DNA from 2 places in the Gilliamella apicola genome. Region 2 is predicted to be linked to the other one. Evidence: riboswitches for the same ligand, from Rfam matches in the RefSeq annotation. Region 2 holds a riboswitch; the other holds the start of a gene.
What was found. A riboswitch is a leader RNA that binds a small molecule or an ion and turns the genes downstream of it on or off. The one in region 2 is predicted to bind preQ1.

Region 1: linked by a shared signal. The riboswitch ahead of queD (6-carboxytetrahydropterin synthase QueD) and the one ahead of queF (preQ(1) synthase) in region 2 are both predicted to bind preQ1.

The regions. Positions count from the first base shown of each region.
Region 1 is NZ_CP007445.1:2,040,490-2,048,329, reverse strand. Features, by position in the region: gene GAPWK_RS09245 (7-carboxy-7-deazaguanine synthase QueE) at 664-1,278, opposite strand; gene queD (6-carboxytetrahydropterin synthase QueD) at 1,275-1,703, opposite strand; PreQ1 riboswitch class I at 1,707-1,752, opposite strand; gene clpB (ATP-dependent chaperone ClpB) at 2,038-4,608, shown strand; gene GAPWK_RS15340 (IS3 family transposase) at 4,668-5,054, opposite strand; partial or broken gene GAPWK_RS15335 (DeoR family transcriptional regulator) at 5,097-5,276, opposite strand; gene GAPWK_RS09225 (hypothetical protein) at 5,269-6,405, opposite strand; gene GAPWK_RS09220 (methylated-DNA--[protein]-cysteine S-methyltransferase) at 6,751-7,290, opposite strand; gene GAPWK_RS09215 (MFS transporter) at 7,452-7,840, shown strand, end outside.
Region 2 is NZ_CP007445.1:938,631-946,470, forward strand. Features, by position in the region: gene hemN (oxygen-independent coproporphyrinogen III oxidase) at 1-1,348, opposite strand, end outside; gene yihI (Der GTPase-activating protein YihI) at 1,679-2,164, opposite strand; gene coaA (type I pantothenate kinase) at 2,333-3,268, shown strand; gene GAPWK_RS04315 (DUF1090 domain-containing protein) at 3,285-3,740, shown strand; PreQ1 riboswitch class I at 4,548-4,592, shown strand; gene queF (preQ(1) synthase) at 4,595-5,068, shown strand; gene queC (7-cyano-7-deazaguanine synthase QueC) at 5,096-5,749, shown strand; gene GAPWK_RS04330 (7-cyano-7-deazaguanine/7-aminomethyl-7-deazaguanine transporter) at 5,793-6,467, shown strand; gene GAPWK_RS04335 (alpha-2-macroglobulin family protein) at 6,719-7,840, shown strand, end outside.

The DNA.
Region 1 (7,840 bases), 1.1 Mb from region 2:
AGAATTATCAAAAAAGGATTAACAAAATTTTGCTTTATTAGGTTTTATATTGAATGTTTTGCACAGAATTTTTATTAAAAGTTATATCTAAAAAATTCTTTTGACTGAAACATAGCCATAACCTCAAACTTTTTGACAAAATGACTGACTGTACAACGATAAAAATTATTTTTTAAACTATCGATAAGATAGTGAATAGAATTTTAGGGTGATTAAATAATATAATTAACTTAAGTCAAAAAAATTAATTATATTAATAAGTTATAATTTATTTTGTAAAAAATATTCAGGAGTGTATATCATTTCATTTTTTATTAATATCTAAATTTAATGCTAATAATAGGTTGATTGGCACCAGCTTTGCGCTCGAGTAGAATTTATATATGACTATCACCCTCATCTAACTCTCTACCAAAACCTGCCATACGACAAGTCAAGGTATTATCACCAACCATTTCCTAATTTACATAGTAAAACTCAACTGCCGTATTGGCATACGCGCAATGAACCAATGTGAATAAAAAAATAATCCTACTAAAACACGATTAAACATAAACATCACTCAAAGAATATTGGACAATAGTAACGCTAACTAATTAAAATTTAGAGCATAATTTATAGATTGAATTGATTTTTTTATATTTGGCAGTTAATTAAAAAAGATTACTCTATATTTGCAAACTTGTGCGTTTGAATACTGAGTAGCCACTTGTTGTCGTTGCGGTTTTGGTTAATCTTGCCAAGTAATTCAATTGTTTCAAACATATTAAATTCACCATTTTTTTCGCAAGGGGAAAGATAATAACGTTTTGCTTGAATATTTTGTTCAATATATTGGCAAAAAGGAAGAAAGTCCGCATGATTTTCGGCAACAATTCGCACTTCGCTTGCAGTCGGCTGTGCGATTTTTTGATATCGTGCTTGATAGCAAAATTTAGGGCTAAGGGCGATATAGTCAATTAGAGGATCGACTTTACCTAGCCCATTACTTTCAATAGCAATATAGTAACCAGCCTGTTTTAGTGGTAAAAGTAATTCTGGTAGCGCTTTAACCATAGTCGGTTCGCCACCGGTAATAATGATGTTTTTGCTCGTATATTGTTTAACTTTTGTCAATAACTGTTCTAATGTAAAACGGGTGTATTGGCGAAAGTTAGTATCGCACCAAACGCAATTTAAATTACAACCAGCAAAGCGGATAAAAATAGCAGGCATGCCTGTATTGTAACCTTCGCCCTGTAATGATTCGAAGATTTCAACAATGCGAAATTCTGTCATTTTTCGCTCCGATGATACTCGCAGTAAGACGTTGGTGTTTCCCAGAGTTTGATCATTGAGATGGGTAAATATTGTGACAGGCAATCAAAAATAAATTTACTCATACCTTCGGCAGTAGTGCGACAAGGAAAGGCGAAGATTTTGCGATTCATCTCTTTTAATAATGAAGCAATACGGCACTCATTAGGATTATTTTGATTGTATAGATAAGCATGATCAAGAGGATCAACAATATGTTGTTTCACTATAGCTTTTAAATCAGCATAATCCATCACCATATCAGCGCTAGAACCGTTATCTATCAGTTCTCCTTCAATTTCAACTAATAAGCGATAAGTATGACCGTGCAGGTTGTGACATTTTTTGTTGTGCCCGTCTAACATATGACAAGCATCGAATTGAAATTCTTTAGCAATTTTGAACATGTATAATTCCTAGTTTTTTTTCGTGGGATGGATTACGAACCACGGTTAGACCACCTAACAAAATAGAGCGGCTAATATAATGGATTAATGCTTAATTGTCATCTTACAATTGTTATTCCGAGCAATATTTATTACACTAATGGTGTAAAATTGAACGTTTATATTTTGCTTATTTCAACAACAGAATATAAATTAATTTTATTGTCGATTTTTTGTAAAAAATTTTCATAAAAAACTCTTGAAATTTATCTTTCCACACTCATTTAGTAACCATGCAAATGGTTTATCTGCTTAAAGCATTTAAGCCAAATCTATTGCTCAGGAGATAGTTAATATGAGGTTAGATAAACTCACTAATAAATTCCAACAAGCTTTAGCTGATGCGCAATCATTAGCATTAGGTAAAGATAATCAATACATAGAACCAGTCCATGTTTTATCCGCTATGCTTAACCAAGAAGGTAGCAGTGTCAAGCCTTTACTGGCAGCGGCTGGTGCTAATGTAGCAATGTTACAGCAAGAATTAAATCAAGCTATTGATCGATTGCCACAAGTTCAAGGCGTGGGTGGTGAAGTTATTCCATCACAAGAATTTGTCCGCGTTTTAAATCTTTGTGACAAATTAGCACAAAAAAATGGCGATAGTTATATCTCGTCTGAACTCTTTATCTTAGCGGCTTTAGACGAAAAGGGTAGTCTTAGTGATATTCTTAAAAAATCAGGGATCACAAAAGACAGATTAAATCAGGCCGTAAGTCAAGTAAGAGGAAGTGATAACGTGAACGATGCCAATGCCGAAGATCAACGTGGTGCGTTGAAAAAATATACCATTGATTTAACCGAGCGTGCTGAACAAGGTAAGCTCGATCCAGTGATTGGGCGTGATGAAGAAATTCGTCGTACAATTCAAGTATTACAACGTCGTACTAAAAATAATCCAGTGTTAATCGGTGAGCCTGGTGTGGGTAAAACCGCAATTGTTGAAGGACTTGCACAACGTATTGTAAACCGTGAAGTACCAGAAGGATTACGTAATAAGCGCGTATTGTCTTTAGATATGGGTGCTTTAATTGCTGGCGCTAAATATCGAGGTGAATTTGAAGAACGCTTAAAAGCCGTTTTAAAAGATTTAGCCAAAGAAGAAGGGCGCATTATTTTATTTATTGATGAAATCCATACCATGGTCGGTGCAGGTAAAAGCGATGGTGCAATGGATGCAGGTAATATGTTAAAACCTGCATTGGCCCGCGGTGAATTACATTGTGTTGGCGCAACAACGTTAGATGAATACCGTCAATATATTGAAAAAGATCCCGCTTTAGAGCGTCGATTCCAAAAAGTGTATGTGGCTGAACCAACTGTTGAAGACACCATTGCTATCTTGCGTGGTTTAAAAGAACGTTATGAATTACATCACCATGTACAAATTACCGATCCGGCAATTGTGGCGGCAGCAACGTTATCGCATCGTTATATTTCCGATCGTATGCTTCCTGATAAAGCCATTGACTTAATTGATGAAGCTGCATCGAGTATTCGTATGCAAATGGATTCAAAACCTGAATCATTAGATCGACTTGAACGCCGTATTATTCAGCTTAAACTTGAGCAACAAGCGCTTAAAAAAGAGTCTGATGATGCGAGTAAAAAACGACTAGAGATGCTAAACGATGAACTTGCTGAGAAAGAAAAAGAGTATGCGTCACTTGAAGAAGAGTGGAAGTCAGAGAAGGCTGCTGTTTCTGGTACTCAGACAATCAAAGCTGAGTTGGAAAAAGCACGTACTGAAATAGAACAAGCTCGCCGTGCTGGTGATCTTAATAAAATGTCAGAGCTGCAATATGGCAAAATACCAGAACTTGAGAAAAAACTAGCATCAGCAACACAGCTTGAAGGCAAGACTATGAAGTTATTGCGTAATAAAGTCACCGATAACGAAATTGCCGAAGTATTATCTAAAGCAACCGGTATTCCTGTTTCAAGAATGCTGGAAAGTGAAAAAGATAAATTATTACATATGGAAGATGCGTTACATAAACGTGTGATTGGTCAAGACGAAGCCGTTGTTGCGGTAGCCAATGCAATTCGTCGTAGTCGAGCAGGATTGTCTGATCCAAATAAACCAATTGGCTCTTTCTTGTTCTTGGGTCCAACGGGTGTTGGTAAAACTGAACTTTGTAAAGCTTTGGCTAACTTTATGTTTGATAGCGAAGATGCAATGGTCAGAATCGATATGTCCGAGTTTATGGAAAAACACTCTGTAGCACGTTTAATTGGTGCGCCTCCAGGATATGTAGGATATGAAGAGGGCGGTTATTTGACTGAAGCAGTAAGACGTCGTCCTTATTCAGTCATTTTGTTGGATGAAGTCGAAAAAGCACATCCAGATGTCTTTAATATCTTATTACAAGTATTAGATGATGGGCGCTTAACCGATGGACAAGGGCGTACGGTTGATTTTCGTAATACCGTTATTATCATGACATCTAACTTAGGCTCTGATTTGATTCAAGGTCAAGTTGAGTTAAGCTATGATGAAATGAAAGCATTAGTAATGACAGTTGTAACTAAACACTTTAGACCAGAATTCATTAATCGTATTGATGAAACGGTGGTATTCCATCCTCTTGGTCAAGAAAATATCAAAGCGATTGCGAAAATCCAATTAGCGCATGTTGAAAAACGCTTAGATGAACGTGGTTACCAATTGGATATTTCTGATGCTGCGTTAGAACAACTTGCTAAAGTTGGCTTCGATCCAATTTATGGTGCAAGACCGTTAAAACGTGCAATACAACAAGAGATTGAAAATCCATTAGCGCAACAAATATTATCTGGTAAGTTAGTTCCAGGTAAAACTATTCATCTAGATTTACAAGGTGATGAAATTGTAGCTAAGCAATAACATCCTTAACACTTGAAAAAGTCGACTATGAAGTGACCCCATAAAGTTGGACACTTTTATTAAGCGGCTTGTAAGGCCTGATTTCGATATTCAACCGGAGTCAGGCTTTTTAATTTGGCTTTAATCCGTTTGGTGTTGTAGTATTCTATATAGGTTTGATCAAAAACCATATTATGTATTTGATTTACAGTCTCAGATCCCATAGTACTGCCAGTTTGCGGGTTTATTTTACCGCCAAGTAATATCAATTCGCCATTGGTGCGACTACTAAGTAATGATGCTATTTGCGGTGAATTGGTAACAATAGTTAATTCTAGGTCATTAGGGATATATTCTGCCATGGCTAAATAAGTGGAGCCTGCATCAATAAAGATACACGTGTTCGCTTTGATTAACTCAGCACAACGCTTGGCGACGGATGACTTTTCGGCAACACTTTGTGTCATTCTTGTTTCAAAGCTTGCTGATTGTTTTAAATGACTGACTGCACCACCATATACTGTTTTGCAGATCCCATCTCGCGCAAGTTTTTGTAAATCTCGACGAATGGTATGCTCTGAAACACCAAGTAATTTAATCAAATCAGCGCTTACGACTCGACCATTTTCGTTTAACCACTGTTGAATATAAGATTGTCGTTGTTCAGGAAATGCATCGTAATTAATCATCATATATAACTCCATCAACTAATTTACCTCTATCCCAAGCCATATTCTTGTGATATATATTGTCTTCGCCTATATAGTGTGGATTTTCAAAAATGATATTATTTCGTTTTAATAAGCAGGCATTGTATTCATTTTCGGTACATTGACGGATTACGTTAGTACTAAAATAATGTGTCTGGCATTGATTTTTTTTATGAATATAGTGTTTATTCCTATAGTGATAAACACTATTAATTTGGATCATAATTTTTTGCTCATTTTCGTCATTATCATAACATCTTTTTGTGCCAGTTGCTGATTTGTCTTTATTGTTGAAATAGATGTTACTTCCCCACAAGTTTGTCGCTTTAAACTTACCGTTGTCATTGAGATAATAGTCATAGTTATCGCCCAATCTGGCATTAAAATGATACTTTTTAATGGCTAAATCAGGTTCACCGTCAAAGTTAATATCTTGCATGATAATACTGTTAAATTTGTTGTAACTGTAATTTAAATTTTGTATAAGTTGCAGTAGTTTATGATTTTTTTTATTGTAAACATTAATACCAACTAACTTAATTTTATCGTTTTTCTGCTTCGACAAAACGGCCGTAAAATAGAGCTTGTCTAGAGATTCTAATTGTAATAACTCAATCTGATTAAATTCAGTATTGGGTTGGTCATTGATTACAAATTGTTTTTGCAATACTACGGAGTATTGTTGATTATTTTTTCCATCGAACCAATAACCATTTAATGTTTCAGGCAAAAATTTTTGGTCGTCAGCTTGTTCAATGTGTATGTTAATAAATTTAAAATAGTGACTTGAATTTTTAACTTTTATTTTATGCAAAATATTATCAAGATAGATATCTTGATTATCATACAAAACTAAACTGGTAGGATGATCGTCCTCAGTACATGAGCGAATAAATTCACATTCAGCAGATAAAACATTAAGTTGTTGTTCAGGATCATTTTGATAGACCCAAAAACCTTTATTAACCTGATTTTTATTAATCTCATTTAATGAGGATTCTAAATATAACATAATTGGGTTGTCGGCAATGTAACCTTTATAAGCATAAATAGAACTTAATGCAGGGAAAGATATTATTAATAATAAGCTAATTAGCAAATTTCTCATTTTATTGGTTTATTTATTGATTATTCTATTTTTTAACTATGTCACAGTATAATGTCTTAAGTGGTTTTGTACAGTTAAATTCAAACGTTAAATGCTGATGGTGATAGCCTAAGCTATAATCATCTCTTTTATTCTACTGATTACTATGTTTTATATCATTTATTGATGGATGTTAATTGTTGACAATACCAACTTAAGTCGAATCTTAAGCAATTGTAAATATCTAATAATTTATTTATATCTTTAAATATTTAATCAGCAATAATGCATGTTTGCAGCAATTTTAGTTAATCTGATTGATTATCTTATGTTAGTAAAATAGTTCAGACTAATCTTTTTAATTAGTTAAAGTGCGGTTCCTCTTGTTGGAATAAAAAATTGAGAAGTATCTATATTTTCCAATTTAAGTAAGGCAATTTTTTTATCAATTCCGCCTGCATACCCAGTCAAATTACCTTTAGCCCCAATTACCCGATGACACGGAATGATGATTGATATTGGATTATGACCTACTGCTCCACCAACAGCTTGGCTAGACATGCTTGCGGTATTGGTTTTTTGCATGATCTGTTTTGCGATGTCGCCATAGGTAATCACTTGACCATAAGGAATTTGGCATAAAATATCCCAAACTAAATGTCGAAAAGGAGTACCCTGTGGCGCTAAGGGTAGTGTTTCAATAGTCGGTTTTTTACCATTAAAGTAGTCATCAAGCCACCGTTTAGTCATATTAAATATGGGTAAATTAGGCTGATACTGTTTTTGATCATGTACGATTTGTCCAAAATATTTTTGACCTTCGATCCACACTCCAACCAATTTATTTTGCTGACAAGCTAGTGTGATTAGTCCCATTGGCGAACAATAGGTGTCTAAATAAAACATAGATATCCTTATTGGGTAAAGATGCACAAATTCTATTATAGCGACTTCTTATATTATGCATATGGTTATTACTTTTTTTATTGAATATGTAAAAAGTATTAACTCTGACTATAATGTCTTTAACGACTTTTAGAATAACAATAATGTTGAAAGGATGGATTATGGATGCAAACACTAAACCTGCTAACTCGATGTCTCGTGTTGCTTTAGCCAGTTTTATCGGCACAGCGATTGAGTTTTATGACTTTTATATTTATGCAACAGCCGCTGCCTTAGTTATTGGACCGGTATTTTTCCCTGACAGTTCGCCATCTGCTCAGGCGTTACAATCTTTTGCCACTTTTGGTATAGCCTTTGTTGCCCGTCCAATTGGCGCTATTATATTTGGGCACTTTGGTGACAAGATAGGGCGTAAGTCAACCTTGGTGTTTTCCCTTATATTAATGGGTGTGGCAACGGCTGGGATTGGATTATTACCGAGTTATAGTGCTATTGGTTTTTGGGCGCCGTTTTTGCTGTGTATTTTAAGACTTGCACAAGGATTAGGGCT
Region 2 (7,840 bases):
GTTGTCTTGCCATTTTACGCATGTAGATATCAAAACACATGCAGATATTACGGATCAGTAAGTGACCTTTAAGAGGAACTTCAATCGTATCGCCATGAATGATGACCAATCCATCTTTCTGCAATGGCTGTAAAAGAGCTAAATCTTCGGCAAAATAATCTTCGAAATTAATATGGTATTGCTGTTCAATCATTTTCTTATCAAGGTAAAAATGACAAATTAATTGTTTTATCACATCGCGACGGATAAGGTCATCACGATCTAATGTGAAGCCTTTCCATAAACCATTACCGATCTGTTCAACTTGTTGCTGGTAGATGTTAAGATCTTTTTGATTTTGCGCATAACTATCGCCTAACATACTAATTGAAGAGACACCTAATCCTAGCAAATCTGCATCGCCTTGTGTGGTATAACCCTGAAAGTTTCGATGTAATTTATTGTTCTTTTGAGCAAGCGCGAGTTCATCGGTTGGTTTAGCAAAATGATCCATACCAATATATTGATAGCCTGCTTGGGTTAGCTTTTCAATACTGGTTTGTAAAATCAATAATTTTTGCGCAGCATTGGGCAAATCGTTATCTTTAATTTTGCGTTGAGCTGCAAAGCGACTTGGTAAATGTGCATAATTGAATACACTTAGGCGATCTGGTGAGATATCAATCACTTTATTGAGTGTTTCAGTAAAGCTTGCAACCGTTTGTTTGGGTAATCCATAAATTAAATCAAGGCTGATTGAATGAAAACGATTTTTGCGAGCTTGATCGATTAATGACCGAATTAAATTTTCATCTTGTTTACGATTAATAAGATTTTGGATCTCATGATTAAAATCCTGAATCCCCATGCTTAAGCGATTAAAGCCAACATTGGCTAAATGATCGATAGTTTGTGGCGTAATTTCACGAGGATCGATCTCAATTGACAGCTCGGCATTATCAGCAAAGTTAAAATGGGATTTTAAAGAGGTAATTAATCGGCTAATTTCTTGATCCGTTAAAAAGGTGGGTGTTCCTCCTCCCCAGTGCATTTGGGTGACAATTCTACTTTCAAAAAGTTTGGCGCGTTTTGCTATTTCAATATCTAAAATATCAAGGTATTTAGTGACTTTATGTGTTTGACGAGTAATAAGTTTGTTACAGCCACAAAAATAACAAAGTTTATGACAAAACGGAATGTGTACGTATAAGGATAATGGTTGAGTAGGGTAACGAGAAGTCGCGTTCAAAAAATCCTGTTCATTATAACTTTCATTAAATTCAAGTGCAGTGGGATACGAAGTATATCTTGGACCAGAATAGTTATATTTTTCAATTAAGGCCTGATCCCATAATTGTGTTTCAGTCATGCTTCTGTTTCCATTTAAGTCTGTGTTTAGCGTTATTATATCCATGACTTATTAAAGTTGGTTTTCGCTTAGTTATACGTTTTGCTCTGGTTTTTGTTTTCAGTTTAATCTGGTTAGTTTTATGCAAATACAATAATGTGCAAATTAATAATCCAAAATATAAACTTAACATTATCAATATTGGCATTACTATTTGCTCACTATTTGTTATAAATTATGATTTGAATAATACATCCACTATTATCAACGTGTGTCAGGGATTTTTTTATGACTCAATCCCTGACGTTACTGAAAAATTAAGATTGGGCAAGCTAAAACCATTGCCTACTATTAATTACGTTTTAATAAACTAACAATATCTTCTTTCTCATCATCAAGATCTTCAAAATCATCGTCGGTATAACCCAATTCTTGCATCAGTTCATCAATTCGATTTAATCTGCTGTCCAAATAAGTCTGTTGCTCCTTAGTCAATTTGCCATTTTGTTCAACTAAATCGAGTAACATATCCAGTTTAGGATCGTTTTCAAGTTGCTCTAATTCTTGTTGGGGTGATAGAACTGCTTTTTTAGGTTTAGGTTGTTTAACTACTTTAGTGGTATTTGTATCAACGACTAAAGCAATCGGCGTTTTACTGCCTATACGTGGATCTTTTACTGCTTTTTGAGTATTGTTATTTTTGTTATTATCTGTATTATTAAAGCGTGAACCACTAGGCAAACCTTTATGTTTGCGTTTACGTTTGAGTTCGCGAGACTCTTCATTAATTTCTTGACGGCTTTTTTTGGGTTTTTGTTTCGATTTAGTTTTTAACATACTATCTCTGTTTTACACTTTGGTTAATCATTTATTCAACGTATTTTATCAGTAAGTCTAAAATATAGCTATGAGGAAGGCACATTGTGAATTTGTGATTGTAAAATTACAGTTTTATGTATAATCTGAGCCGAATATTCTAGAATCAATCGTTATAGAGAAATAAACATGAATAATCATTTGAGTCCTTACATGCAATTCAGCCGTAAAGAATGGGCAAGTTTGCGTAATGCGGAACCAATGACATTAACACCTGGAGAACTCGTTTCTTTACAGGGAATCAATGAAGATTTATCAATGGATGAAGTGAGTGAAATTTACCTACCTTTATCAAGATTGCTCAATTTTTATATTAGTAATAGTTTTAGTCGGCAGGCTGTATTATCCAAATTTTTAGGTAAAAGCCAAAAAATTCCTTATATAATTGGTATTGCTGGCAGTGTTGCTGTTGGTAAAAGTACTACAGCTCGTGTATTACAGGCACTGTTAACTCGCTGGCCTGAACATAGAAAAGTAGCTTTAGTTACAACGGACGGTTTTTTATATCCGAATAAATGCCTTGAGGAGCGAGGCATTATGAATAAAAAAGGTTTTCCACAATCTTACAATCTTAAAAAGCTAATTAACTTTGTTGCCGATATTAAATCAGGACAAGCGGAAGTCAAAGCGCCAGTTTATTCGCATTTAGTTTATGATATTGTAGAAAATGAAGAGATTGTGATTGATAGCCCTGACATTTTAATTTTGGAAGGATTGAACGTATTACAAGGTGCGGTCAATTATACTCAAGCACATAATCGAGTATTTGTTTCAGATTATGTCGATTTTTCAATATACGTTGATGCTGATTTATCTTTATTACATCAGTGGTATGTGAACCGTTTTTTAAAATTTAGAGCAGGGGCTTTTAGTGATCCTAATTCATACTTTAAACACTATTCTAAATTGCCAGAACAAGAGGCAATCAATATTGCCAATCGCTTATGGCGCGATATAAACGAATTAAATTTAGTTGAAAACATTTTACCAACCCGCGAAAGAGCCAGTTTAATTTTGACAAAAGGTGAAGATCATAAAGTAGATTATGTTCAATTAAGAAAATAAACTTAAGGGGTTTAATATGAAATCAGCAATAGGGTTATTAAGTAAATTAAGCATTATCACTTTAGTTACGGCTTTTTCTGTAAATAGTTATGCATCAAGTAATGATGCACATGAAGAATTGACTTGCGATGCTAAAAAGCAAGCAATCGAAACAAAAATAGAACAAGCTAAAAAAGCCAATAATACTTTTGAAGTAACAGGACTTGAAAAAGCACTTCAACAAGTTGATACCAATTGTTCCGATGAAACATTGGAACAAAAATATAAAAGATTAGTGGATGAAAAAAGCAAAAATGTTTCTGACAAAATCAAAGAATTAGCCGAAAAAACGAAAGAGTATGAAAAAGATGGTGTTGATGCGAATCAAGATAAAATTGATGCATTAAAATCTAAATTACATGGTGCAGAAAAAGAACTTTCTGAAGCAAAAAATAACCTAGCGGATTATTATGAAAATGCTAAAACTAAATAATCAGAGTTTTTTAATTTTGTCGTAATTAAAAAGATAGGTTCAAACAACAAAATAATATTGAAATTTGTGTTAGTTAATATTGACCTCAAGTACATATTTCACCACTTGAGGTCATCTTTTATATGCTATATAACTAAAATTTTGACAAATATCTTTTCATTTCATTTAGATTTTTCCTAAAAAAAATTACTTTAATCCTCAACGCTTAAAAAAAGATACAGTTTGTATTGTTGCTTACCTCACCATTTTTTAACAAACGATTGGAAATTGAAGGGTTTTATGACAGATTATTAACGGATAATAATCACAAGAACTTAAAAGTTGAATATATTGAACCGACTAAACGTGTTAAATTTAAATATAACCCTTACAATTATTTCGAATTTCAATTACAAGTCAATCAAAAAACTTTGATAATCTAATTAAATTATTAACAGGTTAATTAATAGCTTTGGTCATTATATAAATAGATCAAACATTTTATAAGACTGATCCCTTTTATTTCCAAACTAATTAAAAATATATGACTATTGATTGGTAATCTTTAACAATTAGTTTGTGTTCTTCTATCAGTAATGAGCATTGTTTTGTTGATAAACAAGGTAAAGCGATGCAAATAAACATTGCTCAAAATAAAGTAATGTTTTTTACTTTATAAAATTTGATTAGACAGATACTTTTTAGAGAAATATTAGCTAGTTTTTGCAGTTAACTATTTCAAATGAGTACACAAGTCCAATGCTTAATCACAAAGATTAAAAACGATATTCTAGACATTTTTAGTAAAAAAGAGTAATGTGTGCGGTTTGTCTCGTGGTTCGTGAACCTCCCACGCTAAAAAACTAAGGAAAATTATGAGTAACGTTACATTATTAGGCGATCAGTCTGTTCGCTATCCAACAACCTATAGCCCAGAAATTCTGGAAACTTTTGATAATAAACATCCTGGTAATGATTATTTTGTTAAATTTAATTGCCCGGAATTTACTAGTCTTTGTCCTATTACTGGGCAGCCTGATTTTGCCACAATTTATATTTCTTATGTGCCTAACATCAAAATGGTTGAAAGCAAATCTCTTAAGCTGTACCTGTTTAGCTTTCGTAATCATGGTGATTACCATGAAGATTGCATCAATATCATTATGAAAGATCTGATCAAATTAATGGATCCTAAATACATCGAAGTGTGGGGTAAATTCACACCACGTGGAGGTATTTCAATTGATCCTTATGCTAATTATGGTAAAGCTGATACTCGGTGGGAGCAAATTGCGTTCAATCGTTTAGCTAATCATGATCTCTATCCTGAAAAAGTAGATAATCGCTAATTTGTTCAATCTGACAGGAATTTTTTAATGAAAAACCGTAAAGCACTCGTGATATTTTCTGGTGGGCAAGATTCGACTACGTGTTTACTACAAGCCATTGCCGATTATGGGCGTGAGAATGTCGAAACTATCAGTTTTCAATATGGTCAACGTCATAGTATTGAATTAGATAAAGCTAAATGGATTGCAAAAGATTTAGGTGTCAAGCAAACTGTAATTGATACATCAGTTATTAAACAGACGACCAATAACGCTTTGATTGATGACTCACAAGAAATTAAAGCTGCGCAAGATGGCGATTACCCTAATACGTTTGTCGATGGTCGTAATATGCTGTTTTTATTGTTAGCAGGTTGTTATGCCAAACAGCAAGGTATTAAAGATATTATTATCGGCGTATGTGAAACAGATTTTAGTGGTTATCCCGATTGTCGAGATATTTTTATTAAATCTATGAATGTTTCTATGAACTTAGCAATGGATTTTACGTTTAATATTAAAACACCGTTGATGTATCTTACTAAAGCTCAAACATGGGAAATGGCTGATAAATTGGGTTATCTTGATTATGTTCGCCAAAATACCCATACCTGTTATTACGGTGTAGAAGGTGGATGCGGTAAATGTCCAAGTTGTGTGCTTCGTGATAAAGGTCTACAAGAATATCTAGACAGAAACTAACAAATATTTATTTGGGTTCTCTCCCATTAAAAAGGAAACGAATATGTATTTGAATGTTCATTCACCACTGGTTGAAAAACAGTTTACTCGACAGCAAAAGCATAAAGCACTAGTCTGGTTGGCTATTTTTCATATTATCGTTATTGCTTCCAGTAACTATCTGGTGCAAATTCCATTTGATATTTTTGAATTTCATACTACTTGGGGTGCCTTTACTTTTCCGTTTATTTTTTTAACCACTGATTTAACTATCCGTATTTTTGGTGCCAGTTTGGCAAGAAAAATTATTTTTGTGGTTATGATTCCCGCTTTACTATTTTCGTATCTGATTTCGGTTCTATTCTTCGAAACCCATTGGGTAGGTTGGTCAGCATTGACACAATTTAATAGCTTTGTTTTTCGAATAGCATTAGCCAGTTTTGCGGCTTATTTAGTTGGGCAATTAATGGATATTACTGTTTTTAACTATTTAAGAAAAAATCGGTCTTGGTGGGTCGCGCCCTCAGCTTCAGCAATCTTTGGTAATGGTATTGATACTATTGTCTTTTTTGCTATTGCTTTTTACAAAACTAGTGATGAATTTATGGCTAATCATTGGGTCGAAATTTCGTTAGTGGATTATAGTTTTAAAATTTTAATTTGTGGTTTGTTCTTTTTACCATTATATGGAATTATTTTGAATTTTATCCTCAAAAAATTAACTGCGAAAAAGCAATAAAGCAACCAGTCTCTGCTTAGTAATTATCAAATTATCAACATTTAGAGCTTATTGATAAAACAATAAGTTCTAAATGTCAAACATAACACTTTCAAATAAATGAGCCTCAAAGGTTTTTTTAAAATTTGATTGCGCACTAAAAAAATCAATTTCTTTCTAAAGATGTTTTGCTAAACGTTTAATGAGAGTGCATAATATTAATGAAAAATAATCACAATATTTAGTGAAATATAAAGGGATTTGGTGTAATCATGAGATTAATTAAATATTTAGTAATTTTGAGCTTGTTTTTAAGCCTGTGTGTACAAGCCAAAAACAACGGGCAAGCGACAAATATAACAGATAACAGAAAAAATAGCACAACTCAAAACTCAAGTGTTAATTCGCAATCACCTAACGTATTTAATCCAACACCAGAATTAATCGAAAAATATAAAGATAAAAAACTAGAAGTTTTTGATTGTTCGGAGATGATTATTGATGGGTCAAGTACTTTAGTCGTGACTTTTTCAGTTCCACTTCTTCCAAAATTGAATTTTTCAAATTTACTTAGATTAGTTGACAAGGAAACAGGTGTCGTTGATGGCGACTGGGAATTATCTAATAATGGTTTGGAACTAAGACATCGTTATCTTGCACCAAATCGTAAATTAAAGTTAACCATTGATAAAATGTTAACGGCGATCAATGACAATAGCTTAAAATCAGTTTATGAAAAAGAATTAACTACTCGTGATCGTCAACCATTAGTAAATTTTGCAAGTACTGGATTATTATTACCGAGTAAATCCATGAGTGGATTACCTGTGACCACATTGAATATTAATAAAGTCGACATTAACTTTTTTAAAATTAAGCCAGAAAAATTAAGTGATTTTATTGATAACTTTGGTTTTATTAATTCGCTATACGATTGGCGGTCAGAAGAGTTGAATAGGTATGCTGATTTAGTTTACTCATCACGTTTTGATCTTAATCCTAAACCTAATGTTCAAGAAACTGTTTTAGTCAATCTTTCTAAAATTAGTGAACTTAAGCAAGAAGGCGTTTATGTTGCAGTGATGAATCAAGCAGGTACTTACAATGAATCAAATCCAGCAACCATATTTTCAATAAGTAATATTGGCGTTTCAGTTCATAATTACAAAAACAATAAATTTGCGGTTATGGCTCATGGTTTGGATAATGGTAAACCTCTTGCAAATGTTGAAATATCTTGTCATGGAAAAGAGAACATGGATTGTGATCGTTTTTTAGAAAAAACGGATAAAGATGGTTACGCTGAATTTACCTTGGAAACCCATGATGACAATTGGATATTACTTGCCAATGATGGAAAACAAACTTCATTTATATATGTAGATCGCAATGCC